DNA from 4 places in the Desulfobacter postgatei 2ac9 genome. Region 1 is predicted to be linked to each of the others. Evidence: predicted binding sites of a transcription regulator. Region 1 holds the regulator's gene; each other region holds the start of a gene.

Evidence for each region. Region 1 encodes sigma-54, which starts transcription at its own class of promoters, with help from an activator protein. Its sites were predicted from a motif close to TNTGGCACANTTTCTGCTNT; they were not measured.
Region 2: DESPODRAFT_RS04370 (Nif11-like leader peptide family natural product precursor) is a predicted target of sigma-54. The motif match lies at 1,224-1,243, and genes of this name have one in related genera.
Region 3: DESPODRAFT_RS10630 (P-II family nitrogen regulator) is a predicted target of sigma-54. The motif match lies at 2,117-2,136, and genes of this name have one in related genera.
Region 4: DESPODRAFT_RS09470 (N-acyl amino acid synthase FeeM domain-containing protein) is a predicted target of sigma-54. The motif match lies at 1,980-1,999, and genes of this name have one in related genera.

The regions. Positions count from the first base shown of each region.
Region 1 covers NZ_CM001488.1:1,204,524-1,212,341, forward strand. Annotated here, with positions in the region: gene DESPODRAFT_RS05455 (AAA family ATPase) at 1-444, opposite strand, end outside; tRNA gene DESPODRAFT_RS05465 (tRNA-Leu) at 725-809, opposite strand; gene secG (preprotein translocase subunit SecG) at 826-1,122, opposite strand; gene tpiA (triose-phosphate isomerase) at 1,134-1,889, opposite strand; gene gap (type I glyceraldehyde-3-phosphate dehydrogenase) at 1,902-2,909, opposite strand; gene DESPODRAFT_RS05485 (PTS sugar transporter subunit IIA) at 2,975-3,394, opposite strand; gene rapZ (RNase adapter RapZ) at 3,405-4,286, opposite strand; gene DESPODRAFT_RS05495 (PTS sugar transporter subunit IIA) at 4,289-4,747, opposite strand; gene hpf (ribosome hibernation-promoting factor, HPF/YfiA family) at 4,762-5,295, opposite strand; gene rpoN (RNA polymerase factor sigma-54) at 5,309-6,751, opposite strand; gene lptB (LPS export ABC transporter ATP-binding protein) at 6,754-7,476, opposite strand; gene DESPODRAFT_RS05515 (LptA/OstA family protein) at 7,477-7,818, opposite strand, start outside.
Region 2 covers NZ_CM001488.1:943,384-951,201, reverse strand. Annotated here, with positions in the region: gene modB (molybdate ABC transporter permease subunit) at 1-203, opposite strand, end outside; gene modA (molybdate ABC transporter substrate-binding protein) at 212-967, opposite strand; gene DESPODRAFT_RS04370 (Nif11-like leader peptide family natural product precursor) at 1,286-1,504, shown strand; gene DESPODRAFT_RS04365 (FAD-dependent oxidoreductase) at 1,706-4,036, opposite strand; gene DESPODRAFT_RS04360 (glutamate synthase-related protein) at 4,050-5,684, opposite strand; gene DESPODRAFT_RS04355 (class II glutamine amidotransferase domain-containing protein) at 5,648-6,778, opposite strand; gene DESPODRAFT_RS04350 (1-acyl-sn-glycerol-3-phosphate acyltransferase) at 7,096-7,665, opposite strand.
Region 3 covers NZ_CM001488.1:2,316,793-2,324,610, reverse strand. Annotated here, with positions in the region: gene DESPODRAFT_RS10640 (NifB/NifX family molybdenum-iron cluster-binding protein) at 1-93, shown strand, start outside; gene DESPODRAFT_RS10635 (ammonium transporter) at 368-1,690, opposite strand; gene DESPODRAFT_RS10630 (P-II family nitrogen regulator) at 1,729-2,067, opposite strand; gene DESPODRAFT_RS10625 (tetratricopeptide repeat protein) at 2,541-3,596, shown strand; gene DESPODRAFT_RS10620 (HDOD domain-containing protein) at 3,657-6,059, shown strand; gene DESPODRAFT_RS10615 (tetratricopeptide repeat protein) at 6,067-6,732, opposite strand; gene pilB (type IV-A pilus assembly ATPase PilB) at 6,758-7,818, opposite strand, start outside.
Region 4 covers NZ_CM001488.1:2,065,932-2,073,749, forward strand. Annotated here, with positions in the region: gene DESPODRAFT_RS09465 (DUF1302 family protein) at 1-1,049, shown strand, start outside; gene DESPODRAFT_RS09470 (N-acyl amino acid synthase FeeM domain-containing protein) at 1,097-1,966, opposite strand; gene DESPODRAFT_RS09475 (response regulator) at 2,172-2,561, opposite strand; gene DESPODRAFT_RS21040 (histidine kinase dimerization/phospho-acceptor domain-containing protein) at 2,558-3,046, opposite strand; gene DESPODRAFT_RS09485 (chemotaxis protein CheX) at 3,352-3,807, opposite strand; gene DESPODRAFT_RS09490 (response regulator) at 3,764-4,189, opposite strand; gene DESPODRAFT_RS09495 (chemotaxis protein CheD) at 4,333-4,812, opposite strand; gene DESPODRAFT_RS09500 (chemotaxis protein CheA) at 4,862-6,943, opposite strand; gene DESPODRAFT_RS09505 (class II 3-deoxy-7-phosphoheptulonate synthase) at 7,498-7,818, shown strand, end outside.

The DNA.
Region 1 (7,818 bases):
GGTTGCATCCGCTTTGACAAAAGGCACCCCGATTTTTTTGGCGATAAGCTTGATCAGATAGGTTTTTCCAATACCGGTGGGACCGAGTAACAGGATATTGCTTTTGATATTACCCGTGATCTTGAACGGTTCCGTGTTCATGGTTTCCTGATGTCGGATTCGGTTGAAATGGGTGCAGATTTTTGTGGCAAGAACAGATTTAGCCTTGTCCTGTCGAACAACATACTGGTCAAGGTAGCTGATCAGTTCCGAAGGCTTGATATCGAAATCAATCAGCTTTTTTTTCCCCGACTTAGGTGTTGTGCCGGTAATAATTTCCTGTTGGGGCTGGATGGAAGGTGTCAAAATTTTAACACTGCCACCAAATTTTTTGTTCAAAAATTCCCCAAGCTCTTTTTCTATTTTTTTCGGGTCAGGCCCGGTGGCGTCATTGTGATAAGTCATAATTATTTATAATAAGGTTGTCTGCCCATAATTCAAGGCGCAAGTTCGACGGCCTATTTCTTTTTTTCTTTAAAATATTCACAGGGCTTTCCTGAAGACTGGAATACTGTGATGCTGGGCAGTTGGCGACTTTTAAACCCCAATGCCCTGCAGCCGTTTGGATGGGCCGGTTCCCAGGTGACATAGAAAAATTGGCACTTGTAACAATTTCTTTTGTTGTCTTCGTCCATATCAATCTATAAAAAAAAGCCGCGACAATCATGCCGCGGCTTTAAATTAATGGTGCCGAAGGGGAGATTTGAACTCCCACGGGTCTCCCCACACGCCCCTCAAGCGTGCGTGTCTACCTATTCCACCACTTCGGCAAAAAAATATTTATATTCATTCTGATGCTGGTGCCTGCTGTTCTGCGGGTGCAGATACGCCTTTCATGACGCTGGACTGAGACTGATGCCCTGACATATAAGCCAAGGTCAGAGATGTTATCATGAAAATAATGGCCACGACCGTGGTAATTTTGGTCAGAATGTTTGCAGGTCCGGCTGCTCCGAAGAGGGCCTGGCTGCCTGCACCACCCATAGACACACCCATCTCTGCGCCTTTGCCGGTCTGCAACAGTACAACAAGTATCAGAAAAATGCAAACTGCGACGTGTATTGCCACTAAAATACTTGTCATATTAAAAAAGTCTAAAACCTAATAATTTCATTAAAATCTTCCGGGTTCAGGCTCGCGCCGCCAACCAATGCACCATCGACATCTTCAAGTTGCATCAGGTCTTTAATATTTCCTGGCTTTACTGATCCGCCGTATAAAATTCGAATCGTTGCAGCCAGACCCTCTGCGTATTTTTCCTTGAGCAGATGTCGCAAAAAACCGTGGACTTCCTTGACTTGCTCAGGCCCGGCAGTCTTTCCGGTGCCAATTGCCCATACCGGCTCATAGGCCAGGATCAGGGTGTCAAGATCTCCAAGATCAAAGCCTTTTAACCCATCTGTTATCTGTTTGTCAAGGATAAAAAAAGTTTCATCTGCATCCCGCTGGCTTTCGGTCTCTCCGATGCACATAACCGGAATAAGTCCTGCATCAAGGGCAGAACGGATTTTAAGTCGGACGCTTTCATCGGTCTCGCCAAAGTACTGTCTACGTTCGGAGTGGCCTATAATTACGTAATCGGCACCGGCATCCTTGATCATCGGACCGGACACTTCACCGGTAAACGCCCCTTCCGTTCCCGGGTAAATGTTCTGGGCCCCCAGCCGGATCGGGGACGATTTGCCCAGGGCCGCCGCCACCAGGGGCAGGGACAGGGTTGTGGGTGCAATCATAATATCAACGCCATCCACACCTTTGCTTAAGTGTGCCAGCTGTTTTGCGGCAGCAACAGCCTGGGTACCGGTCTTGTACATTTTCCAATTGCCGGCAATCAATGGAATTCTTGTCATTTTTTCCCTCCTTTAAAGGGCATTGCCCACCATGGCAGCCAGATCAACCATGCGGTGTGAGTAACCTGCCTCGTTGTCGTACCATGAAAATATTTTTACCATCTCTCCGTTGATGACATCCGTGCAGGAGGCATCAACAATGGAAGAAAGCGGACAAGAGTTGTGATCAATGGATACCAGAGGTGTGTCGCAATAGCCCAGATAACCCTTTAGGTTCGTTTCGGACGCCTTTTTAAGTGCCTGGTTGATCATCTCCTTGGTCAGATCCTTTTTCTCGGTGGTGACCACGAGATCCACAAGGGATACATTGGGTGTGGGTACCCGCACGGCAAGGCCGTTGAGCTTGCCTTCAAGCTCGGGCAGTACCAGGGAGACCGCTTTGGCTGCCCCTGTGGTGGTGGGAATCATGGAGAGGGCGGCTGCCCTGGCCCGGCGCAGGTCTTTGTGGGGAAAATCAAGCAGGCGCTGGTCACCCGTGTAGGAGTGAATCGTGGTCATGAGCCCGCATATAATACCGAAATTTTCCAGCAGAACTTTGGCTACAGGTGCCAGGCAGTTGGTGGTGCAGGATGCATTGGATAAAATATGATGGGCACCGGGATCGTAATCTTCATGGTTTACGCCCATGACAATGGTGACATCCGGATCCTTGGCCGGCGCAGAAATGATGACTTTTTTGGCCCCGCCTTCAAGGTGTTTGCCCGCAGTTTCACGATTTCTGAAAAGGCCGGTGCATTCCAGGACAATGTCCACGCCGGCATCCGCCCAGGCAATCTGGGCAGGATCCTTTAACGCGGTTACCAAAATCTGTTTCCCATCCACGGCAATGAACCCCTCTCCATGGGTGACCTCGTTGGGTAAGCGTCTGTGGACAGAGTCATATTTAAGCAGATGGGCAATGGTTTCGGTGTTGGTCAAATCATTGATGGCCGTAATTTCAATCGCATCATTTTCCAAAGCAGCCCGAAAGACCATGCGTCCGATCCTGCCAAATCCATTAATTCCTATTTTTACCGTCATTATTAGCCTCCTTCAAAAATGAAATTAAGTCCATACCCGAAAGGGGAAAGCAGGCATGGCACAGGTTAGGATAAGGACCGGCTGGTCCCTTTGAGGATGTCGCTGGCAAGGGAAATGCTTTTTTTCCCGTGTTCAATCAGGGCTGCGGTCAATGCTTTAATATCCATCTTCTTCCGGGTTGTTACGGCTTTGAGAAGAATGGGCAGGTTGACGCCTGAAATCACCTCCACCTTTCCTTCTTCAAGAAAGGCGTAGGCCAGGTTTGAAGGTGTACCTCCGAACATGTCGGTTAAAATAATAACGCCATTTTCGCAATAGACATCTTTAATGCCCTGTTTGATTTTGTTGCGTAAGATTTCCGGATCCTCTTTGATGTCTATGGCTATGGTCCCGAGTTTTTCCTGCTTGGTCCCTAAAATGAACTCCAAGGTATCAATTAATGCTGCACCCAGATTCGCATGGGTGACAATTAGAATTCCTGTCATAGTTTGCCTGTTATGTTTCTTTGATGTCTCTGTCAATGTCTCTGTGCCGCAAGCTTGGGTTCAGCCCCTTTTTCATCAGCCGTTCAAATACGGCCCGGGAAATGGCGACACTACGGTGGCGGCCACCGGTACAGCCCAATGCAAGTGTTAGATATGCCTTGTTTTCTTTTTTATATAAAGGAATGAGATAGTCGATAAGGTCGTTATATTTTTTTAAAAAGGTTTTTGTCTCCGGGTTTTCCAGGACAAAGACTTTTACCGCATCGGATTCTCCGTCATGGGCTTTGAGTTCCGGCACAAAATAGGGATTTGCCAGAAAACGCAGATCCACCACAATATCCGCATCCACCGGGATGCCGTATTTGTAACCAAAAGACATGATATTCAGTTTCATCAAGTTTTCAAAACCGGTCTCCTTGGATACAAGGTTGTGTATTTCTGCTTTAAGCTGATGAACATTGAAATTAGAGGTGTCAATGATCTGGTGGGCCAGCTTGCGGATGGAGGCCATGCCTTGTTTTTCAGACTTGATACTCTCCAGAAGGTTCTTTTTATCACCCACCGGGTGGTGCCTGCGGGTTTGACTGAACCGTTTGACCAGGGTCTGGGTATCTGCCTCAAGAAATATGATGACTGGAGAAACGCCCATCTCCTCTAAAGCAGAGACGCCTGAAACAAATGTATTTAAAAAAGTTTTTGACCGCATATCCATCACAAAGGCTGCGCCCTTGACTTTGGCGCTTTCCCCCAACAGCAGCTCAAGCACCTTGGGCACAAGCTCCATGGGCATGTTGTCGATGCAGTAAAAGGATGCATCTTCAAATGCCTGGGCAACCGTTGTCTTCCCGGAACCTGAGATGCCGGTGATGATATAAACCTTGAATTTTTCCATTGTCAAAATTCTTCGTCATTTTCCAGAATGATCTGATGGATCTGCTCTGTTGAACCTGCTGCCAACAGTCGTTCTTTAAACTGATCCATTTTCAGCAGCTTTGAAATCTGGGCAAGAACTTTCAGATGACCGCCTGTGGAGTGTTCAGGTGTCAGAAGCAGAAAGAAAAGATGGACGGGCCGGTTATCCAGAGACTCAAACTCAATACCTTTAATGCTGCGCCCAAATCCAACAGCAATGGATTTCACCGTCTCCAACTTGCCGTGGGGAATGGCAATGCCGCCGCCGATGCCTGTGGAGCCTAAATGTTCCCGTTCCAGCAGGACCGCTGTGATATCTTCGACTTCGGCCCCGGCCACCGGAGAAACAGCCTGGGACAGTTCTTTTATGGCCTCTGGTTTGTTTTTGGCTTTCAGGTCTGCGATAATAGCGTCCAGCTTTAGAATGTCACTGATTTTCATTGGCTCCGGCCATCCTATCCTTGGGGGGCAATTAGTCCCAGTTTTCCGTTATTGTGTTTATAAATCACATTGACCTCTTGTGTGCGGGCATTAACGAATACATAAAAAGATTTTTTGCCCGACGCCAGTTCAATCACCGCATCCTCAATGTCCATGGGTTTTGTTTCAAGGGGTTCTTCAATAATATCAACCACGTCCCCGGGCAAAGGCTCATCAATGCTGAACTCACGGGTATCGGTCAGGCTTGACTTGTTGCCCAACAGGTGTTTCTTTATCTTTTCTTTGTGTTTTGTGATCTGGCTTTTGACTTTATCCGCCAGGATATCAATGGCGGCATACATGCTTTCGGACGCTTCCTTGGCATGGATGTTCAGCGAGCCGCTGGTTAACGTTATTTCGGCAATATGCCTTATTTTTTCAACGCTTAAGACAACATTGGCCTCGGCCGGACCCTCCAGCATCTTGTCAAACCGTTTAAGCTTTTTATTTACATAGGATTTCAGGGGATCGGATGCTTCTATCTGTTTGAACGTGATGGTGACTTGCATAGATGAGCTCTCCCTATAATTGTTTGCGTTTGTTGGACGGCAGAATATTGAGTACCTTTCTGTATTTTGCCACGGTTCGCCGGGCAATCTGAATATCTGATTCCTGCAGAATTGCGGCGATTTTATCGTCACTTAAGGGTGCGTTGGGATCTTCATTGTCAATGAGTTGTCTTATTCTCTCCTTGACGCTGGCCGATGCCATGGAAGGTCCGTCCCCCCGTTCTATGGAGCTGTTGAAAAAATATTTCAACTCAAATAGTCCCTGGGGGGTGTACGCGTATTTGTTTGTGGTCACCCGGCTGATCGTAGACTCATGCATTTCAATATCTTCGGCAATATCTTTTAAAATCAAAGGCCGCAGATAGGCAATGCCCTTTTCAAAAAAATCCCTTTGAAACTTGATGATGCTTTCCATCACCAGATAGATGGTTTTCTGGCGTTGATGAATGGATTTTATCAGCCAGGAGGCGGACTGCATCTTTTCATTAAGATAGGTCTTGGTCTCCTTGGGTATTTTTTTGCCGGTGGCTACGGCTTCCCTGTAGAATCTTGAAATTTTTAATTTGGGAAGGCCGTCATCGTTCATCACAATCTTAAAATCATCCCCGACTTTGTAAACATAGATATCCGGGGTGATGTAGGCGGGTTCCTCCGTGGCAAATTTTCTGCCGGGCTTGGGTTCAAGAAACTGGATGATTTTTACTGCAGCCCGCACATCCTCAACGGAAATTTTAAGGGCATTGGCAATTTTTTTACTGTTTCTGTTTTCAAGATTTTTGAGATGATCCGTAATAATCCGGGTGATGATATCGTTTTCAATGCCCAGTTGCCGGACTTGAATCAAAAGCGTCTCGCACAGGTTTCTGGCACACACGCCGGGGGGGTCAAAGGTCTGGAGTACAGCCAGCACTTTTTCAACGGTTTCAATATCGGCCCCGGCACTCTGGGCCAACTCCTCCACGTCGGCGCATAAATATCCGTCCCGGTTCAGGTTGCCGATGATGACATGACCCAGTCGCTCCTCTTCGTCCGGCAGATCCGAAAGCATCAACTGCCACTTTAAATGGGCTTCAAGGGTTTGTTTCTCGGATGTAAATGATTCGTAATTGGGCGCTTCACTGTTTTCAGACTCCATGTAGATTCTACCGGTGGAGTTATATTCATTGATATAGTTTTCCCAGTCCGTATCCGAGCGCACCCGCTCTTCAATGGTAACTTCTTTGACAGGGGCTTCTATTTCAGCTGTCCGGGTTTCGGTTTCCTGGGCCGTGATGGCTTTGTCAGAGGCCTCATCAATGGAGATTTCTTCAAGCGCCGGATTTTGCTCCATTTCCTGCTGGATCATTTCGGCAAGTTCAAGCCTGGAGAGCTGAAGCAGTTTGATAGCCTGTTGGAGCTGGGGTGTCATGACCAGCTGCTGGGTCAGTGCAAGGCTTTGTTGTAATCCAAGTTCCATGATTAAAGTCTAAAATTGTCTCCCAGGTAAATGCGTTTGGCTACTTTGCTTGAAATAATTTTTTCGGGAGGGCCTGATTCCATAACCATACCCTGGCTCATAATATAAGCTGTGTTGCATACGCCTAATGTTTCCCTGACATTGTGATCGGAAATCAATATTCCGATGCCTTTGTCGGTAAGCTGGGAAATGATTTGCTGGATATCAATAACAGCCAAAGGATCAATGCCGGCAAAGGGTTCGTCCAGTAGGATGAACAAGGGGTCTGTGGCAAGAACCCTTGAAATTTCCAGACGGCGCTTTTCTCCACCGGACAGGGAAGTCGCCTTTTGTCCGGCCAAGGCCAGTATCCCAAGTTCTTCCATCAGGGTTTCGGCTTTCCGGTTGATGTCAGCGACTTTTTTGTCAATAACCTCCAGAATGGCCGTTATATTTTCCCTGACAGTCAGTTTTTTAAATATAGAGGTCTCCTGGGGCAGGTAACCAATGCCCTTTCTGGCCCTGACATACATGGGGTAGCGGGTTATATCCTCCCCGTCAAGATGGACCGTGCCTTTGTCCGGCCGGATCATGCCCACGGTCATATAAAAGGTCGTGGTCTTTCCGGCACCGTTGGGTCCTAGAAGCCCGGTGACCTGACCCTGGTCAACGGTCAGGCTGACCTGATTCACCACGGTTTTACCGCCATAGGTCTTTACAAGTTTTTCCAGTACCAGTCGGCTCATTTATAAAGAACCATCCTGATCTTCGGCATCAAAAAATGCTTCAACCCTGTTTTTTTCGGTACTTTCCACAACCACCCGGTCCTGGGCCTTAAACAGGGTTATTTTTTTGCCGGAGATCCAGCTTTTTCCCGTAAGCAGACGGGCTTTTTCCCCTGTGAGCACCAGTATTTCATCTGCGGTGTCATAATCCGCCTGATCCGAGAACGCTTTGCGCTCCCCTTCGGTATATTCCACATTCCCCGTGGCAAGAATCCGTTTGACGTTTGATTGGCCTTCCTTTTTGGTTTTTGAAGTATGAAAAAATACTTTGATCGAATTTGCTAAAAGCACACTGTCCGCCCG
Region 2 (7,818 bases), 260 kb from region 1:
ACAACCGGCGGCAAAACCAACGGCAGACTGATAATCCCTTCCAGCAACGCTTTCCCTCTGGTTTTGCCGAAGGCAAGAAAATACCCGCAAGCAATACCAAAGGGGGTGGAAATCAAGGTCGCCGAACAGGCGACCTTCAGGGAAAGCACAATGGCAGACAGATCCTGGGAAGAAAATGACAACATCGCAATCTCACTTGCCATAACCAATATCAGGGCAATGTAAAACCAAGCCGGACCATTTCCGGATGGGCCGCTTCAGAAACAATATAGTCATAAAACAGCTTGGCATCGGCGTTCCCGTCACTCGCCTTTGTCATTGCAGCCGGATAGGTTACCTGATTATAAAGCTCACGGGGCACTTCAAACAGAATCTTGGCACTGCTGGCGAGCATCGCATCTGTTTTGTAAACAAACGCACCATCGGTCTCTCCCCGATCGGCATAGATCAGCGCCTGGCGAACGTCTTTTGCCATGATCAGTTGTCCGTTCTTGAGCATTTCATCATATATCCCCTCTTTATCCATCGCCTGCTTTGCATACTGCCCGGCCGGCACGCTGCTGGGACTACCTATCGCAACACGCGTCAATTTCCGCAAATCGCCTATGGAATGGGCGTTCGTACTTGACTTACCCACAAAAACCAACGCATTGTGGGCAAATATTTTTTCGGTATCTGTCTTAATCTTACCCTTTTCAATCAAATATGTCATCCACTTCGGGTTGGCGGAAATATAGATATCTGCAGGCGCCCCCTGCTCTATTTGCTTTGCCAAAGCGCCGGATGACGCAAAATTTGGAACAATTTTGACATCCGGATGCTGCGCCTGAAACTTTACGATCAAATTATTGCACAAATTACTCATACTTTTTGCCACTGAAACACGCACTTGGTCGGCGTAGGCCTGGGCAATGAACACCATCACTATAAAAAGAACAAAAATGTTAATTCCACATATCTTTTTCACATCAAATACTCCTTTTTTGTATTTATATGTTTTAAATGAAAGTCAAAAGGCGCAATTTCATTACTTTTATGTGTTATTTTGGGTCGAACCGGGGTATCAATATCCAAGATCAGCGCATGGCTACGATTAGCATCGACGCCAAAACAATGTCAAGCCATATTTTCAAGCGACTATTGCCGTTTTAAAAACAGATAAAAAAAAGAATTTTTACAATGATACTCCAAAGATATAAAAAATACGGGTATTTTTTATTAATAATGGAACACTGTTTGCATTCTTTTTGTAGTTATTTAACCAATTAATTAATGGAGAAGTAAAATGTCAGAAGAAAACGTTCAGGCTTTTTTAGATAAAGGTGCAGATGACCGCAAATTCCGTGTAAAGTACGACAACTGTTTTTCAATGGAAAAATTTTGTGCCATGGCAAAGGAAGATGGTTTTGAATTTACTGTGGAAGACCTCCAAGCAGTATTGAAGACGAATGGAGATTCTTTCGATTCGTATGGCAATCCGCCAAAGAAAGGAATTTGGGTATAACCGCCACGGGCTGATCTGGTCCATCGGACACCCCGGATTCAGCCCACAACAAAACATGAAATCAACCTGAATAACGGATTTAGGCGTTCACGCTGTCCATTCGGTCCACGGCAGCATTGCTATTCTGGTAAAAATAATTCTGCAGTTATCAATAATTAGGATCAAATCAACGCGTTGATTTGATCCTAATTATTGCTTTGTTTACATCAGAGGCGTGTTGGGTATAAGTTCCCATATACCGCAGGGGCAGGCCCCTTTGCAAAATCCGCATCCAATGCATTTGGATTCATCGACCACGTATTCAAAACCGGTTTCCTTTTCCTTCCGGCTGATGGCCGCTTCTGGACAAACTGCCACGCAGATACCGCAATCCCTGCAATTTCCACAGGAGGCACAGTCCTCACCGCACGATTCTATATTGTCGGCATCCTGCCTGGGGTTATAATAGGTCAGACTTACACGCCGGGTATCGATCATGGGGGCAAGGCTTTCGATATCCGGCACCTGGCCCTTGAGGAGCTGATCAATGACCGTAGCTGTCCGTCTGCCTGCCCCGATGGCATCGGTGATAAGTCCGGGACCTACAGCATCCCCAATCGCAAAAACCTTTTCATCCGAAGACCGACCGGCTTCATCCACCTTGACAAATCCTCTATTAAGCTCAATCCCTTCCCCAAGGAAGGAGAGATCAGGCACATCTCCAATGGAGATCACCACTGTATCGGCCGGCAGAATTTCTCCACTCTGAAGTTCAACCCCTTTGGCATTAATCTCTTTGGTGAATAACGGCCAGCGGAATTGAGCACCGCATTTTTCGGCATCCTCTCTTTCCTTGCCGAATGCAGCCGGTTTCTGGACATCAATAAGGGTTATATCAACAGCACCCAGTCGATGGGCTTCAGTGGCCACATCACAACCCACATTACCGGCACCGATGACCACGATCTTTTTGCCTGGTTTTATCTTGTCCGCCTTGGCCTGCTCAAGGAAATCATTGGCAAAGAGGGCCCGCTCCACCCCCTTGATGGGAAGGGATCTGGGTTTTTTTGCACCGGCAGCCACCACAACATAGTCATGGCTGTTTTTTATCTCATTGAACTTTTCCGCATCAATTTTCTCTCCCAGTCTTATATCCTTTATATAAGACTTTATCCGGTCAAGTTCCGCATTCAGGGTATCGGCAGGAATTCGGGATTCAGGAATTACAGCAGAAATTTTTCCGCCAATGGTCTTACCGGCTTCAAATATCGTGACGGTGTGTCCTTTCATGGTAAGTTGCCAGGCAGCAGAAATACCACCCGGGCCGCCACCGATGACAGCCACTTTTTTATGGGTTTCTTGGGCCGGTTTTGGCGGTTTGATATTCTGGGCAGCCTGCCCCAGAAGACGAACATTGATGGGTGCCATATAGGACATATTTCGGGTACAGGATGCCATACACGGGCTGGGACACAGGTGACCGCACACAGTGGCCGGAAACGGGGAGTACTCAAGACCCATGGATATGGCTTCGTCAATATTATCAGCCCGGACCATGGCCCAGCGCTGCTGGACCGGAATTCCGGTGGGACAGGATGCCTGACAGGGCGAGATATATTTTCCCTGTTCCCAGACCGGGACATATCTTCTATACTCACCTCTGGTAATAACCGGTATGGTACCCTTTTGCGTTTCCTGAAGATCTCCTATCAGACCGCCGCGGCCAAGCTCCATATCCCAGATCTGCTCCCTGAACCACGACATGGACTTTCGATCCGGCCCATCTGCCTTTTCCTGGGGATTTTTGGCTTCAAACAACCGCCACGCTTTTCGTACAGCCAACTCTTTAAACAGATCCGGCTGTTTGATTTTCTTCAAAAAATCCTTAAGACCCAGGGTCAGCCATTCCCACTCCTTATCATCAAGGTCCACTTCCTTGGCATCCTTGTCGGAATAACTTTGGGCCTGGCCACGCACAAAAACCTTTCCGCCCACCATGCCTACCAGAGGCCTGTAGCCCAGAAGCTGATCCGGATTAGGGGCGTTTACACCACAGATAACAGCAATGCCGCCTGCCATAAATTCACCGAAATAATCGCCTGCCGCCCCCAGTACCCACAACTCGGGGGGTTCAAATCTGGGGTTACGCTTGGTCATGGTCATACCACGGGCGCCAATACAGCCGCCCACAAAGACCTTGCCCTGGGCTGCGCCGTTCATGGCTCCGTTGGAGGCCGATCCATGGACAATAATTTCAGCACCGGCATTGAGCCAGCCAATATCATCCGAGGCTGGACCCATGACCTCTATTCTGGTATAGGGTGTGCCCAGAGAGCCTGTGCGCTGGCCGGAGTGACCAATGATACGGATCTCCATCGTGTCGGGGGCTGACTCCCAGAGTCGTCCGCCAATGCCGTGCTGACCAAAAGCCTGGATTTCAAGCTTTCTGTTGCCCTTTTTGGCGTGCTGTTGAATAATCTCTTCAAGAACCCGCGAGGAGATCCGTTTTTCGTCTCGTTTACCTGCTACAAAAATATAGTCGCTTCTTTTCATATCCCGTCCTCCTTTACACCACGTACTTGATACTGAGGCGGTCAGCAATGTTTTTATCATCAATTCCCAGTGCATCGGACATGCCGATGGGAAGGGAGGTGGAGCGTCCCAGGGGTGCTACAATTTTTTTGAGCTGCGTGTCAAAAGAGACAAAAATATCCACCAGACGCTGGGCCACATCTTCGGGATCAAGGCGGCGGTATAGCCTTGGATCCTGGGAGGTGATCCCCTTGGGACAGATGCCCAGGTTGCATACATTGCACCGGTCTTCTTCCGTGCCTACACAGCCGGCTGCGGCCTGCATCACATACTTTCCGATCTGGACCCCGGATGCCCCGAGCATAATCAGGGCTGCTGCATTCGCGGCAATGTTCCCGTTTTTACCAATACCACCGCCGGCAAAGATCGGGACCTCATTCTGTTTGCCGATGGATATCAGATTCAGGTAGTTGTCCCGGACACTGCTGGCGATGGGGTGCCCCATATGGTCCATGGAAACGGCGTATGCAGCACCGGTGCCGCCATCTTCGCCATCAATGGCAAGTCCTGCCGCATATTCGTTACGCGTCAGGTTGTTCATAACTGCAAGGGAGGTGGATGAGGCGGAAATTTTTGGATATACCGGAACCCTGAACCCCCATGCCATGGACATGGACAGGATCATCTTGGCCACGGACTCTTCAATGGAGTACTGGGTCTGATGGGTCGGAGGACTGGGCAGACTGACACCCTGGGGTACCCCCCGGATAGCGGCAATTAACTTATTGACTTTATGCCACATCAAAAGGCCGCCGTCACCGGGTTTTGCACCCTGACCGTATTTGATCTCAATGGCGCAGGGATCTTCCTTCATGTGAGGGATGGCGTGAATGATCTCATCCCAGCCAAAATAGCCCGAAGCAATCTGCAGGATGACATATTTAAGAAAACGGGAGCGCAGTAACCGCGGCGGACAACCCCCTTCGCCGGTACAGATGCGGACGGGCATGCCCATCTCTTCGTTCAGGTAGGCAACCCCCATCTGCAAGCCTTCCCACATGGTCGGGGAGAGTGCGCCAAAGGACATGCCGCCGATGATCAAAGGATAAATCTCCCTGACCGGTGGAATCCAGCCCTTTTCCCGCAGTTGTTTCATATTTTCCCTGGGGGGAAGCACCCGTCCTAACAGGGTACGCATCTCAAATTCATGACGCCCGGCATCCAGGGCCGGATCCGTGAGCATGGAAATTCTGGTAAACTTGATTCTATCGAGTACCGATCCCGAGTCGTTGCGCCGTCCACCCCTGCGCCGGGGAACACCATGCTGGTTAATATGAAATTTCATCCTGTCCAGGCCCGGATTTTTCTTGGGCCGGATGGCATCATTGGGACAGACCAAAGTGCACATGGCGCAGCCGATGCAGGCATTTTCAACCCGGGTGTCCTGCCGGATACCGTAAAAAGTATCATAGGCATTACTTTGCTCGGCATTTTTGCCCACAGACGTCTTTATAATCCGTTTCTGGAACGGATGAAGGGAGATGGCCTTGACCGGACACACAGCGGTACACTGACCACACAGGGTACACCGGTCATTATTATATTCAATCTGCCAGGGCAGATCGTTCAGACTTAAAGAGGAAGGTTCAAGGGTTCTGTTTGACGACATATATTTACCTCCTGCCGCTCAGGGCTTACAATGGCTGTATCAAGGTGCATGGGTTGAATATCCATGGTTTTGTCTCTGTCAGGTATAACGACGTCCAGTCCGCAGATCTCCGATGAAAAGGCAAACATACCCGGCTTGCCTCCCACCACGCCGGGCCGCAGTTTCTTGCGGTCCTGAACCATAAACATGGAGTGATCCGGCAGGGTGCCGATAACCATATTGGGGCCGTCGATAATTAAGGGGCGGCAGGTTTTTTTCAAATGATTCAGAAATTCGAAATTGGGATGCCTCTCAAGGGCATCGCGCTGGAGTGGTGTGATCACATGTTTATACCCGTCAATGCCTAAGCCCAGCTCTTCCATGGCAAAGTGAAGGATATGGGCAAACACCTCGGAATCGGACTGATAGCCCGTATAACCAGGGACGTCCCGTGAGGAGAGAAAATCCTTGATGGGGATAAACGCCGTGTTTTCACCATTGGTCATGGTGCAGTACCCCTTGATAAAAAAGGGGTGGCAGGCGTAAAGATTAATGGCGTAGTTGGTGTTCTGCCGCCCCTGGGCCATGATAATCCTTGCTTGAAGTTCTTTTCTGTCAAGGCCCAGGTATTCGGCCAGTTTCATGGGATCTCCGATCTCTTTGATCATGATGGTATCCGGCCAAAAGGAAAACACGATCATGTCATTTTTCTCTTCACCCATCTCCCGAATCTTAAGTCGTACCTCCAGAAGTTTTACGGCCAAGTCTTCCTGGGTCAATGCATCCCAGCCTTCGGGAAGTTCATAGGCCCTGATCAGATAGACATGTCGTCTGGGAATACCTTCTATCCGGGTTTTCGGTGGTTTCAAAGAGACTTTATGCTTGGTCATGAAACCAAGATCCATCATGAAAAGGTCCAGACGGCGGATGCCTTCTTCAGTAAAGATCCCCGACAGGATCGGGGCATCTTTCATCTCTTCAAAGGTGCCACCAAGGCCCTGGAGCAAAAGCCCCACGCCGGAGCCATCGTGCCCTTCCTTCATCACGTCAAGGGCTTTGATGGCCAGCATGGGCGACTGAGGTTCCTTGCTGGTGATTGCAAACAGACGACACATATTTTTAACTCCTTATGGTCTTTATCTTTAAGCAGCCAAAAGACTGCGGGTCAAAATTTCGAAAATAAAAGATTAAAGACACTTATTACGACTGTCAATCTTTATTTTCCCAACAAAAAATGTTTGTGGACAGGGTGCCATGCAGGAATACCGACGACGTCAAATAAATATTTAAAAAATTATATTTTACCCATAGAAACACACCTATATTCCATTAAATACAAATATGAAAAAATTTCACTATTTATAAAATACAAATATGAAATAAACTCGTTGTTATGTATTTTTTACACACAAATAGAGCCATAGAAAATTACCTAATTTTTAATTTTAGAGGGAATTGAAAATCCGGCACGTTTATAAATTGAATCTATTTTGTGAAGGTCCTGCTCCAGTCTCTCACCAGGGTGTATTTTGCCCAGCCATCTGGTTCTTTTCATCTGGTTATCCAGATACCAGCAGATAATAGGAACATTGGCACCTTTGGCAACATACCAGAATCCGGTCTTGATTGTGGAGACCGACTTTCGGGTACCTTCGGGCACCAGTGCCACCACCAGATCCTCATTTTTTTCATATTTCTTAATCACGCCGTCCACAAATCCGCAGGACTTGTCTCGCTTTACCGGAATGCCCCCAAGACTTTTTAAAAAAATTGACATGGGAAAAAAGAACCACTTGGATTTGATCAGCAGTTTTGCATTAATCCCGGCAATTTTGATATAGGTAAGGGCACGGACCGTGTCCATGTTGGTTGTATGGGGAAAACCAATGACCACACATCTGGATTCCCAATAGGCAGGCAACGGATCGTAAGTCCAGCCCATCCTTGCATAAATAAATTTGCCAAGGGCACTGAACAAAAATGGGAAAGGATTAATATTCATCGTATCTCTATATTAAGGATGTTTTCGTTTGCATTAAATTGACATCAGTGTCTGTTTTGAATAAAACCAGATATTATCTTAAATAGACACAAATTGACAAACACAATACAATTTAATTGAACCTTTCATATAAACAAAATAAGGAATTGACAC
Region 3 (7,818 bases), 1.1 Mb from region 1:
GATATCCTGAATTGTCTGGCTATGCATCATATTATTAAACCGGCTTTTATGATGCCCGGATGCACCCAGTTGCCGGAAATGCCTTTGCCCTGACCCCTGTCTCACAGAATCGGGCATCTTCCAAAAAATCAGGCTCTGCGCATCATTCCCATATTCTGGAGTTGCACAATAATATTATATTGAAAAAGTACCTGCCGCCTTAGAGGGAGGGAGGCGGCAGGTACTTTAGGCATCTCGCGCGTAAGGAGGACGCCAAGCAAATATGCAGGTGGTTGCGTTAACTTTATTTAGTACATTATTCTTGCCTGCATAGGAGGAAAATGCGCGGCCGCTGTCGAAAGTTCCGAAACAGCAGCCTGGGGCATGATTAATGGCTACCTAAAAAGTCAGGGTATGCATTACCACCATGTTCTGTAGAGTCGAGCCCTTCTATCTCTTCTTCCGCAGATACCCTTAGGCCCATGGTAGAGTCAATAATTTTGAACAGGATAAAAGCCGTGCAAAATGTCCATGCAAAGCAGGAAACAATACCAATGCACTGTATGGACAAAATTTTGATGCTTGTGCCGCCGATGTTAAAGATACCTGCAGCAAGGGTTCCCCAGGCACCGCAGACGCCGTGTACGGAAATCGCACCAACGGGGTCGTCGATTTTGATTTTATCAAAAAACAGTACGGAGAAGACAACCAGAATACCGGCAACGGCGCCGATCAAGATGGCGGAACCAGGCGTAACATTGGCACAGCCGGCAGTAATACCCACCAGACCTGCCAGGGCACCGTTCAAACTCATGCCCACTTCAGGTTTTCCAAACTTAATCCAGGAAACGATCATAGCTACAATACAGCCCGCAGCTGCACCCAGGTTGGTGTTTACAAAAATCATTGCAATGTCTTTATTTGCGGCAGTGGTGGAACCCGGGTTGAAACCAAACCAACCAATCCACAGGATAAACACACCAAGGGCGGCCAGGGGGATATTGTGACCAAGAATCGGTTTAATACCACCGTCTTTGGTGTATTTTCCAAGCCGAGGGCCAAGAACAATGGCGCCTGCCAGGGCCGACCAGCCACCAACGGAATGGACAACCGTGGAGCCGGCAAAATCAATGAACCCGAGGCCTTCAAGCCAGCCGGAACCATTGAACAACGACCCCCATGCCCAGGAACCGAAAATGGGATAAATAAATGCGCTCACAACGGCACTATATATAAGATATCCCGTAAATTTGGTACGTTCAGCCATGGCACCGGAAACAATGGTGGCAGCCGTTGCGGCAAACACTACCTGGAACATCCAGAAAGCCAGTACCCAGGGGTCTCCACCTACTTCAAAATCACTGAGGAAAAATCCGGTGGTACCGAAAAAACCGGTTTTAGAGGTACCGAACATCAGGCCAAAACCAATGGCCCAGAAGACAAGTGAGCCCATGGCAAAGTCCATCAGGTTTTTCATCATGATGTTTACAGCGTTTTTGGCACGGGTGAACCCTGCTTCCACCAGGGCGAACCCGGCCTGCATAAAGAAAACAAGGGCTGCAGAAACAAGGGTCCAGACATAGTCGGCATGGGTCTGGACCAGTTGAATTGCTTCGGCATTAGAGACCACTGTCGGGGCATCGTCTGTACCGGCCCATGCTGCTGTGATGGTGCAAGCCAACGAAGTCAGAATCATCAGTGCATACTTCATTTTTTTAACCTCCTTAATTAATATCAATTATTTAAATTTTATAAAGCTTCTGTTCCGGTTTCACCTGTACGAATACGAACAACATTTTCCACAGGAAGAACAAATATTTTACCATCACCGATTTTCCCTGTTTTCGCTGTTTTTACTATTGTATCCACCACGGCTTGAGCCTGGTCATCGGCAACACAAATTTTCAATTCAACTTTGGGTACAAAATCTGTCTGGTATTCTGCACCTCGGTATACCTCTTTGTGTCCTTTCTGACGGCCAAATCCCTTAACTTCCGAAATAGTCATACCGTTAATACTGATTTTGGATAACGCATCTTTAACCTCATCCACCTTAAACGGTTTAATCACTGCCACAACTTCTTTCATATTTACTCCCTTTGTTAATATGTGCGTTAAAACAACTTACGCTTTGTAAAGAGCAAGAGGGGTGCCAGAAATTATTTTTTTTGATATTTTAATATATATATTTGAAATTATTAAAATATTTTAATTTATTTTTTCAGAACACCCCACAAGAGAAATAACATTTTTGGGACAAAATAGATTACATTAATGTTATTTCATACATATATAGAAAATTAAAGCACAAAAGTTAACACATTTTTGTACTTTCATACACAAAATGATAATTAAGAAACGAAAATAAGTGTTTGCAAGCGCTCAAAAGGGCATTAAAATTTCATGCAGGGTCTTTCCAGTGGAATATACCCTGGAAAAACAATTATGTAGAATATTGATTGACAAAAACTCAACCGCACGATTAAATATTTGGTTAATCGAATTCTTAAACCGAGTACTTCAATTGAACCTAATATTTATTTTGATTGGGCATACAGCCAATGCAGAAGCGTGTTAAAGAAAAAAAACAAGAAAATGAAGCTAATGTAGTCACGGCATTGAATTTATGCAAAAATGCCCGAGACCTTATTCGCATTCGAAAGCCGGAACAGGCGGAACCCTTATTACTGGCCGCCCTGGAAGTATCACCTAAAAACCCTTATGTCCTGGTTGCGTTAGGTGATGTCAAGCGAATGCAAAAACAATTTAAAACCGCTGCAAAATATTATCAAAGTTGCCTTGAGGCAGATCCGCTTAATCCTTTTGCCATGTCCGGTCTTGGCGATGCATACAGGGGCACCAACAACCTGGACAGTGCCATTGAAATTTGGACCAAGGCCCTGGACACCCACCCTGAAAACTACCTGGTGATGACCCGGCTGGCGGATGCGTTGACCAAAAAAGGGGATTTTACCACTGCCAGACAAATATATGAAAGATCGATCAGGCTGAATCCTGATGATCCCTTTGCCCTGTCAGGTCTTGGCAACATATATGTCCGCCTCAAGGAATTTGACCTGGCCGGCCCGCTGCTTGAGAGGCTTGTAGCCAAACAGCCCCAAAATCCCAGAGCCATCGGCGCACTGGCTAACTTTTACCGCAGACAGGGAGACTTTGCCAATGCAAAGGCTCTATTCGAACGGATTCTGGAAGTTGATTGCCGGAATGTCTATGCAATGGACGGGCTGGCAGATTGTGCCCGGGGCAACAAGGAATACGAAAAGGCAAAACAGCTGTGGGAAAAAGCCATGGCAGCCGGAATGAATATAGCCATCGCCCAAACCCGGATCGCAGATGCCTGTTTGCAGATGGAACAATTCGCCCAGGCAAGACATTATTATGATCAGGTGTTGTCTGTGTCTGAAGACAAATTTGCCCTGTTGGGGCAACTGCGTCTGATCGAAACAGAGCCGGGGGACAAACAAAATAAGATTATTGATGCAGCGAAAATTTTTGACCGGTTACTGGTACTTGATCCATCTGATCACCGGACACTGAATGAATTCAACGCATTCAGGATACGGTATCCGGAAATTGATGCCTATATCCAGGCCTGATTCAGGCCTATTGTTCCTGATTTTCAATCAGGACATTTTTAAAAAAAAGGGTCCATCAAAATGACTGATAAACTTAACCTTCCCTCCCAATCGGATATACAGGCAGTCTTAACCCTTGACCGGGATACCCTGCCAAGTTTTCCACAGGTAGCCGCTAAACTGCTTGAAGTATCAAAAAACGATACAGCATCCCTGGAGGAGGTGGCAAAAATTGTTGAGACGGACCCCGGTATTTCCATCCGCGTACTGGAGCTGGTCAACTCCGCATTTTTCGGTTTGAGCCGAAAGGTGACCACCCTGTCGGATGCAGTTGTCATCCTGGGCCTTGATGAACTTAAAAAATTGGCCTTGAGCATCGCTATTTTTGAAAAAATATTTAAAACCGGGTATACAAAAGAGTTTGACCGCCTGATGTTCTGGCGCCACAGTCTTGCTGTTGCGGTGCTGAGTATGAAAATAGCCCAAAAAATTGAATACCCAAATCCGGAAGAAGCATATACTGCAGGCCTGCTCCATGATGTTGGAAAAATATTTTTAGATCTGCAGGGGCATCGCAGCTATGGCGAATTTATTAAAAATCTGTCGGAATCCACAGACCTTGTTATTGAAAAGGAAAGATCTGAAATCGGTCTGGGCCATGATGATATCGGGGCCTTTTTCTGCACCCGGTGGCAACTTCCCGAAAACCTGGTACTGGCCGTAAAATACCACCACCAATCCTTTGAGAACCACGACCTGACTGAGAATGAAAAACAATTGATTGCCATTGTATCTATGGCGGATTTCCTATGCTGGACCCAGGGCATGGGGTCCTTTGATTTCATCCGTCCTCCCATCCTTGCCCCGGAGGTGGAAACCTGCGTTAATCCGGAAAAAGTCAATATTATCAACTGTATTCTTGAAATGAACAAGGAAATCGAAGATATCTCAGCCTTTTACCAGTTTGTTTTCCCAACGGTAGACCAGCTTAAGGAAAACCTACTGTGGGCAAACATCAAACTGTCCCGGGCCAACACAAAATATTATTACCAGGGGGACCCAACGAGCCGAACACAGGATACCCCCTTAAGCGAGGACGGACTTTTGCCCCCGGACATTGGTTTTGAGATGGGCAAATCCCTGTCCAAGGCCCAAACCGTCAAGCAGGTTCTGGATATTGTCTTGTACCAGGTGGGCTGCATTTTTCAACCCTGCCACTGGTCCATCCTGCTCAAGGACGCCAAAACCGGTGACATGGTTTTTTCCGTGGTGGTGGGTACCAACAGCAGGCGTCTGCAGGGGGTGAGACTGCCCAAGGGTGAGGGGATTGCAGGATATGTCATGAAAACAGGGAATCCACTGGTGGTTGATGATGTAACAAAGGACAAAAGATTCAGCAACAGGGTGGATAAATACACCCGGTTCAACACCCGTTCCATCATTGCCACGCCGTTGAAAACCGATAACAAAATTTTTGGTGTCATAGAACTGGTCAACCGGGTTAATGAAGAAATGTTCAGCGAACGGGACCTTGCCCTGCTCTCCTCCATTGCCGAATATGCCGCTATTGCCATTGAACGATCCTACTATCACCAGGCACTGACCAACCTTGCCACCCGGGACAGTCTGACAGGTCTAAAAAACAGATTCAGTTTTGAACGTACCGTGTCTAACCTGGATGACTTCCAGGCCCGGTTTGGTCGGGTTTTTTCAGTCCTCATTCTTGTGGTGGATGGCATGGCACGGCAGTACGAAACCCTGGGACAGGATAAATGTGATACGGCCCTCAAGGAACTGACCACCATTCTGAATAAAACCAAACGCCGTGAAGACCTGATTTTCAGGTATGCAGAAAACAGCTTCCTTGTTCTTTTGCCCTTAACCTATTCCGATGGTGCCCAGAAAGCCCTGGCAAGGATAAAAAAAGCCCTGACCCTATCACCGTTGGATTGTAAGCAAATTTTTTCCTCTGTCACCATCCAATCACACACAATGGCAGGTGAAGATGCCGGTCAGCTCAAAAACCTTTTGGCCCAGATCCTTTCCAAAACCCGCCAGCCTGAGCAGGAAAGCGAGGTGGCAGATATGCAGGAAAACATCCAGGTGCTGGTAGAAAATGAAATGGCTCTGGCAGAGGGTGAAAACGCAAAAGAATCTTCACCTGAACACGCCTCGAAACAAGACATTAAAAATTTTGGAAAATCCGTATCTCTCCAGGGCCAGTTCAAACGCCTCAAAACCGGAGAATTTGGAAGAATCCGTGTGGAGCAGGTATCATTATCCGCCATTGGCATCAGGATATCAAAATCCCATCGCATCCTTGTCAATGATTTTTTGGATATTGAATTCAACCTGGATGATATCAAACGGGCACTGGTTAAACGCAGAGTGGTGGTCAGACAGATCCAGGGGAATTACATTTACGGAGAATTTTACAACCCGCCGCCCTATGCAAAGAATCTGGGCTTTTATATTTTTAGTTAGGGACTTATTACCGGCCTTGGGTTTTCAGGTTTTCAACCATTTCAGACACCAGTTTTCCCCCGGATGTTCGGGCCGTAGGATTAACTTTTACCAGCTGTTCCCAGGCCTCAATGGCTTTGGGGAGATCATTGAGGTCGTGCATATAGACAATCCCCTTGTTAAACCAGGCAGTTTCAAAATCGGACTGAACCGTAATGGCTTTGTTAAATGCTGTCAGGGCTTTTTCAGGTTCATTGTTCCGTCGATACATTACCCCAAGGTCCGTGAGAACATGTGGATTATCGGGCTGAATGGACAGGGATTTCTCATAGGCATTGATAGCATCCCCAAAACGGTCTATATCAAAAAAGGCATTGCCCAGCTCAACCCAGGCTTTCACATTATCGGGATTTTCTTTCACAAACGTCTGCAATTCCCTAATGTGTGGATCTGCCATGGTTGCAAGGTCGGGGCTTTGATCGCCACCAGCCTCTTTCTCAGGCGCGGGCATGCCTTTTGGCATATTCCCCACCATAGCCGGTGGCATATGTCCCATCCCCGGCTGTTTTGAATCCGCCAGCTTAAACGATGTATATACGGTACCAATCAAAAATCCCAATGTCAGGGAGATCAGAAGGGAGATATAAAAGGCCTGACGGGTCATCATTTTCTCTTTTTTTGTGTCCTGATTCATTTTTCCTGCTTTAAACAATCCTTAATTAAGAAACGTTGTCGTTGATTTTTCGTTTTTTGATCTGGTTATAAAGGGAAACCAATTTGCGGTCTGTCTCGTTGAGCCGGTCGGCAAGGACTGTGAAAAGATGCTTGGCTACATCAGGATATTTTTCTATAATTTCAATCAGCTTGTCTCCCGGAAACCGTTTGATCTTGGAGCGTCCCTTTGAAATAATAGACGCAGACCTTGGCGTACCGGTTATGGCGGCCATCTCGCCGAAATACTCTCCGGGCTGGGTGATTTCTGCGATCATTTTACCGCCCTTGACCACATAGACAGCGCCTTGAACAAGCTTGAAAAAATCAATATCCGTGTTTCCTTCACGGATGATTACATCCTTATCCTCGTATTGTTCAATGTCGGGGTTCACCAGATAGGCCGGCAGAGACTCTTTTGATATAACGGTTTTTTTTAACACTTCTTCCAGGGATGTCTCTCCGGATTTTATCTTAACCAGGCCTGCATCCCGAAGCGTGATCATGCCTTCGGCGACAGCCACCTTGCGCAACTGGTCTTCGGGCACTTCAGCAGAAATGGCTTTGGCGACCTCATCGGTCACTTCCATGAGTTCATACAGCCCGACCCTGCCCTTGTATCCGGTGCCGTTGCAGTGGGGGCAGCCTTTAGGGCCGTAAATCCTCAGATCGGGGATCTCACGCTTGTTAAATCCGTGCAATTCCAGCTCTTCCGGATTATACCCGGTGACCACCTGCTTGCAATCCGGACAAAGCCTGCGCCCAAGACGCTGGGATAAAACCATGGTAACGGATGAGGCCAGCATATACGGTGGAATGCCGATATCCACAAGCCTTCCAATGGTGGACGGACAGTCATTGGTATGCAGGGTGGCAAACACAAGATGGCCTGTCATGGCAGCTTTGATGGCAATCTCTGCCGTATCAATATCACGAATCTCACCCACCATGATAATGTCCGGATCCTGTCTGAGAAAGGCTTTCAAGGCTGCGGCAAAGGTCATGCCCACCTCCTCTCTTACCGGCACCTGGTTAATCCCCTTAAAATTGAATTCCACAGGATCTTCGG
Region 4 (7,818 bases), 860 kb from region 1:
GGAAAGAAGATGCGGATATCCGGCTGGGTGAGGCCTATCTCAACTTCAGAGGCGACGGGTTTAATATGAAGATAGGCAACCAGATCATCCGGTGGGGTAAAACTGATGCCTACAGTCCGCTGGATAATTTGAATCCCGAGGATTTTCGTGATGATCTTTCCGGTCGCCGGGAGGACCGCAAACGTCCCATTCCCATGGCTTCCATGGAGGTTTATGCCGGCAATTTAACCATTTCCGGGGTTTTTGTTCCGTTTTTTGTCAAATCGGAATACGATCTTATAGGAACAGACTGGGCAGTATTCGGGCGAGCGGACGGGATACCGCTTATGGAAGAAGACCCTTCTGATTCTCTGGGAAACAGCGAAGGCGGAATTCGTTTGTCCGGCATTGTTGAACGCCTGGACTGGGCACTTAGCTGGTTGTCTGCCAGGGAAGATCTGCCAACACCGGATACCCTTCTTCATCTCCCTGTGGGGTTTCCGCTTTCTGCAGGCAATCTGACAACATCTCAATTGGCATATTTTTTAAATGCCACCGGGAAGTCGGTGCTTCTCATTCATGACCGGCAAAATATTTTCGGTTTTGAATTTGAAACTACATTGGATTCTTTCGGGGTGAGAGGTGATCTGGCCTATATTGATCACACCAGTTATTTTACCCGGGACCTGGAGCGGATTCGAAAACCCGTGTTTCAGGCTATGGCAGGAATTGATTATAGCGGCGTAAACGACTGGTATGCCAATTTCCAGGTTTTGATCAGCCGGATCCGGGACTACGAAACCCGGATTGTCTGGGCCAAGGAGACAACACGGGCCATCAACGGCACCCTGTGGAAGGATTTTTTCAATGGAGATTTAAGAGTGGAATGCCGCTATTATTATGACCTGTCAGGAGATGCGACTGTTTTGACTCCCAAGGTCCGTTTATCTTTCTGGACGCCGGTGATATTTGAAATCGGCGGGGAATGGTTTGATGGAACCGAGGAGACGATTCCAGGCCGTTTTCAAAACAACGATCAGGTGTATTTAACTGCTGAAATAAAATTTTAGATGCTACATATAATAAAATGCAGGCTGAAAAGACGAACATGCCGTCTTCAGCCGGAAGTCAGGGGAAGAATCTGCCCGGTTGCTGAATATGCGATAACACGCTCGATCATATCTGCCCCATAATATCTTTTCACCTTCTCTTCATCTTCATTTTCTTCAAAGGGCAGCTCAATGGGGGTTGATCCTGATTCAAAAAAGAAATGATACAGGTTTTTCTTTTTTGGCATGTTACCATAAATTTCTTTAAATCTTTGTGCGACTGTATTTAGATCCACGCGAAGGGCCACGGCAGGGTTATTGTTTACATAGGAAAAGGAGGAAATTTGTCCGATTTTTTCAAATAAAAGGATATCTTCGTAAATTTTTAAATACTTTGGGTGAATCGTAATTAATAAGTCGTCCGCGCAAATGGTGTTAATCGCATATGACACTAGGAGACGGTTCCCCAGCATAGGGATATGTTTATTCCCTTTTCGGTATAACGGATGTGATGCCAGGCACCCGACTTCAACAAGGCGGCGCCCCTGGCTTCTTAACTCGTCCACCTGAGGTTTAAATCCAATATCCATGGGAAGGCCTTCTTGTTTATCATCCGGAAATAGGCTTGCAGTATATATGGGCGTTTTTCCAGCCTGATTATCCGTCAAGCAGCCCATAAAGACCCTTGCTTCGGGATTAGAATGGTGCCGGATAATTCTCAATGGGGGAGAGGTAGGTTCAATAAACCCGGCTTTTACATAAACATCATGCAGCAGCCTGAAACAGGACATATACTCTTCGATACTGCATGCCTCACAAAAGGTGATGTCGTCCAGATTGGTTTGAAGATCAGGAAGACGGCCACGGATGATTCTTTTTCTAAAGTACGCCGGCACATAAGGCAACAACAATTTTGTTAATGTATTTGAAATATTCATAACGCTTGAAATGAAAGCAGTTATCATGCCAGTGTAAGGAAATACCCGTTTCAGCGAGTTTAGACATAAATACTTCATGAATAAGAAAAAAAAGTTACGAAAACTACAACAGCAGTTACAAAAATTGCACTGCCTGAGTCGAGTCAGATCATATAGGGTGACAATCAAACTGTTTAACAATATATTCAATAGATATTTAAAACTCTTACATTTTCTTCCAGCGGTTCACTTTTTCGAATGCGGATTCAGCTGTTTTCAATAGTGTTGATACATTCACCGGCTTTTTAAAATAATCCTCAAAGCCGACATCAAGGCATTCCGACAGTTCAAATAAAGAGGCATAGCCGGTAATGGCATAGATAATAGACATGGGCTTAATGCTTTTTACTCTCTTACATAATTCCATACCGTTCATCACCGGCATATTTAAATCAAAAAACATGACCATAATGTTATTCTCTTCGATGATTTTTAATGCATCCCGTGCATTTTCTGCGGTGAAAACCTCATAACCGGCTTTGGTAAATACCTGGGAAAGCAATCTTAAAATGGGGGGTTCGTCATCAACGATTAATATTTTTTTATTTTCCATCATTCTTTCTCCTTGTCTGGGTTGGGGTCTGAGATATTAATAGAAGATGCTGCGTCAAGGTCCAGGATTTCCGAACTTAAATACATTTTTGTTTTGTACTGGGTGATAGCCATCAGCTTATTTGTAATCTCAGCCAGCCGTTGTGCCTGGTCTCTAATTTCCTTAACATTTTCTTCTTGGATTTGTCCATCAGCGATTTCATCAATTAATAATTCTGAAAAACCTAAAATTACCATTAAAGGCTGATTAATTTCGTGGCATATGGCGCCTGCGGTTCGAATCACCGCTGTCAGTTTTTCCTTTTCTATTTTTGCGCGCTCATAGTTCTTTGCGTTTGTAATATCCTCAATTGACAGTAAAACGGCTGTTCTTTTTTGTAATTGAAAGGGTTGGGTCGTTATTCTTAAATGCCTGCGCCCTATGGATTTAAAGGTCATGGATGTTTCAACCTGAAAATGCCCCTTGGTATTTTCAAAGGTATCATTCACTGTCATCCTCAATTTACATTTACTGCACTCTTTCCCAAATCCGCAGCCCTCAGGGGCATCTTCGTGATGAATGCAGCCAAGGGCGGTCCCACCTACAAGCCCGACGAGTTGATTATCCTTCTTATTTACAAATATGCAGACCATTCTGTTGGCCAAAACCAGTTTCAGGTCCGCGTCAATCACCGCGACCGCAATCGGTAAATTGTTAATAACCCGCAGGATATCATCCTTAGAAAACACTGTCGGAACATCCAATATGGTTTCTTTTATTTTAATTTCATTGGACATTGAAACGCCCTTTGCCGTTATTGACTCATACTGGTAGACAGTAAAATAGCCATTTTCGAATCCATGGTTTCAACCAGCGTGCATGTTGCACAGCCATCAAGATCCGTACCGGTAATCATTCCGGGGATGCCGATCTTAAAAGGCAACGTGCATTTTACATTTTTTAAGGCATTCCCGGACACCATATTAAGCATTTCAGACAATGTCCCAAACCGCTTCTCCCAAGTCAGTTCATCTTTGCTTTCGCCCAAAAAATTGGATGCAAGTTCTGCTACCAGTGGTGCCGGTGAAATAAGATCTATATTTCCACAGATATCCCCGGTAAAATTCAACCGACATGCCAATGCTGTATTCAGGTCGATGCCGGACTCATTTAAAATCGTTTCAGGACCTGTTTCAACCGGCATAAAAAACATGGTCTCCATAACTTCAGAAATCGAATTCGTTATCGCTGTCATCAATACTTTCTTCATAATCGGCCTCTCCAATTATACTGACAATTAAATCTCTGAGCGCCTCAGGGGTAAACGGTTTGGTAATATAACCGGCAGCACCGGTATCTATAAATTCTTTAATTTTTGAATCATTTCCCTCGGTTGAAATAACAATAACCGGAATTTCTTTGAACAGTGCTTCGGTCTTTACTGTTTTTAAAAAGCTGAGCCCATTCATTTCGGGCATGTTGTAGTCGGTCATAATCAAATCGACCCACTCTCCTTTGAGTACCGTTAACGCCTCTTTCCCGTTTGAGGCTTCAAGTATCCTGGAACCGCCGTATCCCGCAGCTGCAAGAGATCGTTTCAAAACGGTCCTCATCGGCATTGAATCATCTACAATCAATATTGAATAAGACATTTGCTTCCCTTTAGTTTCATTGAGCCATTTTTAATAAAATTTTCACTTCATGCATGTTGACCCCGAATTCGGCCATAATAGGTTAGCAACCGCCGGCATTGGCGTTAATTCCTTTATTTCACAGATCATGTTCTCCAGTGATGTCATATCTTCACTTCCTTGGATCCTGATGTTTTCAGGAAAATATCCCCCGATGCAATTTCAATTCGAACCGTGCGGTTGATGTTACCTCCCACTTCCTGCTTGTCTATCATCACCCTGTTCTTAAAAAACATTTTTTTTAACGCCAGATAATTGCGTTTTCCGATATTAAAAAAACCATTTTGATCAAGGATTTCAGCACCGCCTGCGACAAATATTTTAATTCTGGGCTTCATTGCGCCCATTGCGTAAGCGGTTTTAAACAGGCGAGGGATGCCGGTATCTGCGAACATGAATGGTTTTTGGACGGCTTTCTCTTTGTCTATGGCGGATTCCGGAAGCATATAGTGAAGAATCCCCCCGACTCTTACGACCGGATCATAAATAACCAGCCCTATGCATGATCCAAGAGAGTAAGTGATCACATCATCTGCGGGATTATTGCTTACTTTCATGTCTGCAACGCCGACAATTTGTTTCATCTATTCGTCCTCATCTCATTTCCTCATCTCATTTTTGCCGTCACAGTCCTTATTTTTTCGAGACAATGGAAAAGATGCCGTGGACATCCAGAATCAGTCCGACTTTTCCGTCAGCCAGAATCGCACCTCCGGCAATACCCCGGATATCATCCATATTCCCGCCAAGATTTTTAATGACATACTCGTCTTTGCCTAAAAGCTCATCAATTAAAAAAGCCCGTCTTTCTTCTTTTGACTCAACAACAACAACCAGGCTTTGTTCGACGGATTTAACATCATTGCTTGTTTTAAAAATTTCATTTAATCGGATTAGAGGAACCAGACGGCCACGATCTTTAATCATCTGACCTTTTCCTTCTACGGTGAAATATTCCCCCGGCCCCGGTCTGAATGCTTTTTGAATAGCGATGGTCGGAATAACATATCTCTCGTCATCAACCCTGACCAGCATACCGTCGATAATGGCCAGTGTCAGAGGAAGAGTGATAATGAATCGAGAGCCGACTCCCTTTTCGGATTCAATATTCAAATGGCCTCGAAATTTTTCAATCCCCGCTTTGACCACATCCATGCCGACCCCCCGACCGGATATATCGGTAATTTGCCTCGCTGTTGAGAATCCGGGCGAAAGAATCAGGCTAAAAACCTGTGCATCCGTCATCTGCTCATCTCCGGTAATCAGTCCGGTGGCAGTCGCCTTTTTAAGGATTTTCGCCCTGTCCAACCCCTTGCCGTCATCCTCAATTTCAATGACAATATTCCCGCCTTTATGATAGGCACGAAGATCAATATTTCCCTGTGGGGGTTTATTATTTGCCGTGCGCTCCTGTATGGATTCAATCCCGTGATCACAGGCATTCCTGATCATATGGACCATGGGCTCATAAAGGGCATCCACCATATTCCTGTCAATTTCGGTTTCTTCTCCGGTCATTGATAAGTTGATCTGTTTGCCCGATTTTCGGGACAAATCTCTTACCAGGCGAATCATTTTCATAAAGGTGGCTTTAATGGGTATCATACGCATGGATATGGCAATATTCTGCATATTGTTTACAATCTGTCCCAATTGTCCAACGGTCTGGCTTAGGGCGGAATTTTTCATAGTTTGCTGTCGCAGCATGGACTGGGCAATGACAAGTTCACCGGCATAATCTACAAGATCGTCCAATTTCTGCGTGCTGACCTTAACTTGGGAGTCCACTCTTTTTTTAACTGCGGATTGTTCCATTAACGCCGAGGCAACCTGAGCCGACGCGATCTTTTTATCTTCGATCAGAATTTCACCAATCTTTTTTTCCGGATGCCTTTTCTGGATTTCCAGTGCTTGGTCAATATCGTGTTTTTTAAGATTGTTTTTTCTGACAAGAATTTCTCCTAAAGGTTCTTTTTCCCCTTTGGTTAAAAAAATCTGGATATTTTTAAGTTTATCTCTCAAGATATCTACATCTATGTGGTCATCCTCTTGCCGATAACCGCTGACAAGCCCCTGTTTTACACTATCAATCAGGTGTTTTAATAAATCTACGGACTCAAGAATTGCATCCGTGGCAGAGTGGTTAATGATAAAATCTCCGCTTCTGGCGCTGTCCAAAAGATTTTCCATATATTGTTTACATCGCTTTGAAATATCATAAAAAGTTGACGGCTTAATATTTGCGGAAATGTCGATAAGATCTTCTACATTACCAATGATCTCTTTTATCTCAGGATCTTTTCCCGGGCATAAACCGGCGATAAGCATTGAAAGCTCATTCAATTTTCTCTCTAACTCGTTGTATTCGCCGTTTTGGGGTTGATCATCGGATTGAAAGCGCTTGCGGACAAATAAAGTGTTGCTCTCTTTTTCACCCATATTTTTCAGTTTCGTGCTGAAGTCTGTAACAACCATCTCAAGATTTGACAATAAGTTGCTTTTCACCCGGGGTCCGTCTTTTATTATGGCATCAACAATGTGTCTGACCTTTAGAATTTGCGCAGCCTCCGACAATAGGTTCTGCGCTTTGCATTGCGCATGTATGCTCTTGAGAATGGGCAGCAGCGTCTTGATCGAGTCCGGTTGAGCCGGGTCGGATAGGATCAATTCTGATGCCAGCCTTTCCGTCGTTGCGATTATATTTTCATAAGACATTGGCTTTTCCAAATTTTAAAAGTCCTTGTGAATTTTTTAGGAAAATCTGCGGCACATGCTGTCAACTTGATGAATTTTTATATAGTTTCATTCAGAAGAAGCGTTTCATTTCCAACACACTTTATAAGAAAGTCCGGGTAACTTGCCAAGATCTTTCAAGCTTTGTTGTGGGCTCTGTCTGGCAGTTGATATGTCAGGGTCAGCCTATGGCTGTTATATTGAGCAACTTGAGAAAAAACGCCTTTTCATATGATATACTGACGCAGAATATATTAAGAAAATCGTAAAATAAAGATTTTTTATCGATATTCACCGTTTGTTGTGTCCGTCAGGATATGGGGGTTAAATTTTTTCGCCGTATTCTTTGCAATTTCAGAATAAACATTCTAAATTGCAAGGCATGATTCCTTGGTGGATTATAAAAATGAAATAATTGCCATGGGCTGGCCTGACATATCAACTGCCAGGCAGAGCCAACAACAAAGCTTGAAAGATCTGAGTAAGTTACGCAGACTTTCTTATAAAAAGATAATAAGGATAAGGCGGTATAAGATATGACAAATCAAAATGGATGGACAAAATCAAGTTGGAAAAATTATACGGCCCTTCAACAACCTAACTGGCCGGATCAAACAGCGTTGGAAAAAGTGACTAAAGATTTGGCGTTGCTGCCGCCGTTGGTTTTTGCAGGGGAAATAAGAACATTGAAGGACCTGTTGGCTAAGGCCTCAAAAGGGGAGGCGTTTCTGCTTCAGGGGGGGGACTGTTCTGAAGATTTTTCCCAAATTACGGCACCCATCATCAGGGAAACCATGAAAGTTTTGCTGCAGATGGCCGTTGTTATGGCCTATGCCGGTGGGAAACCAGCCATAAAA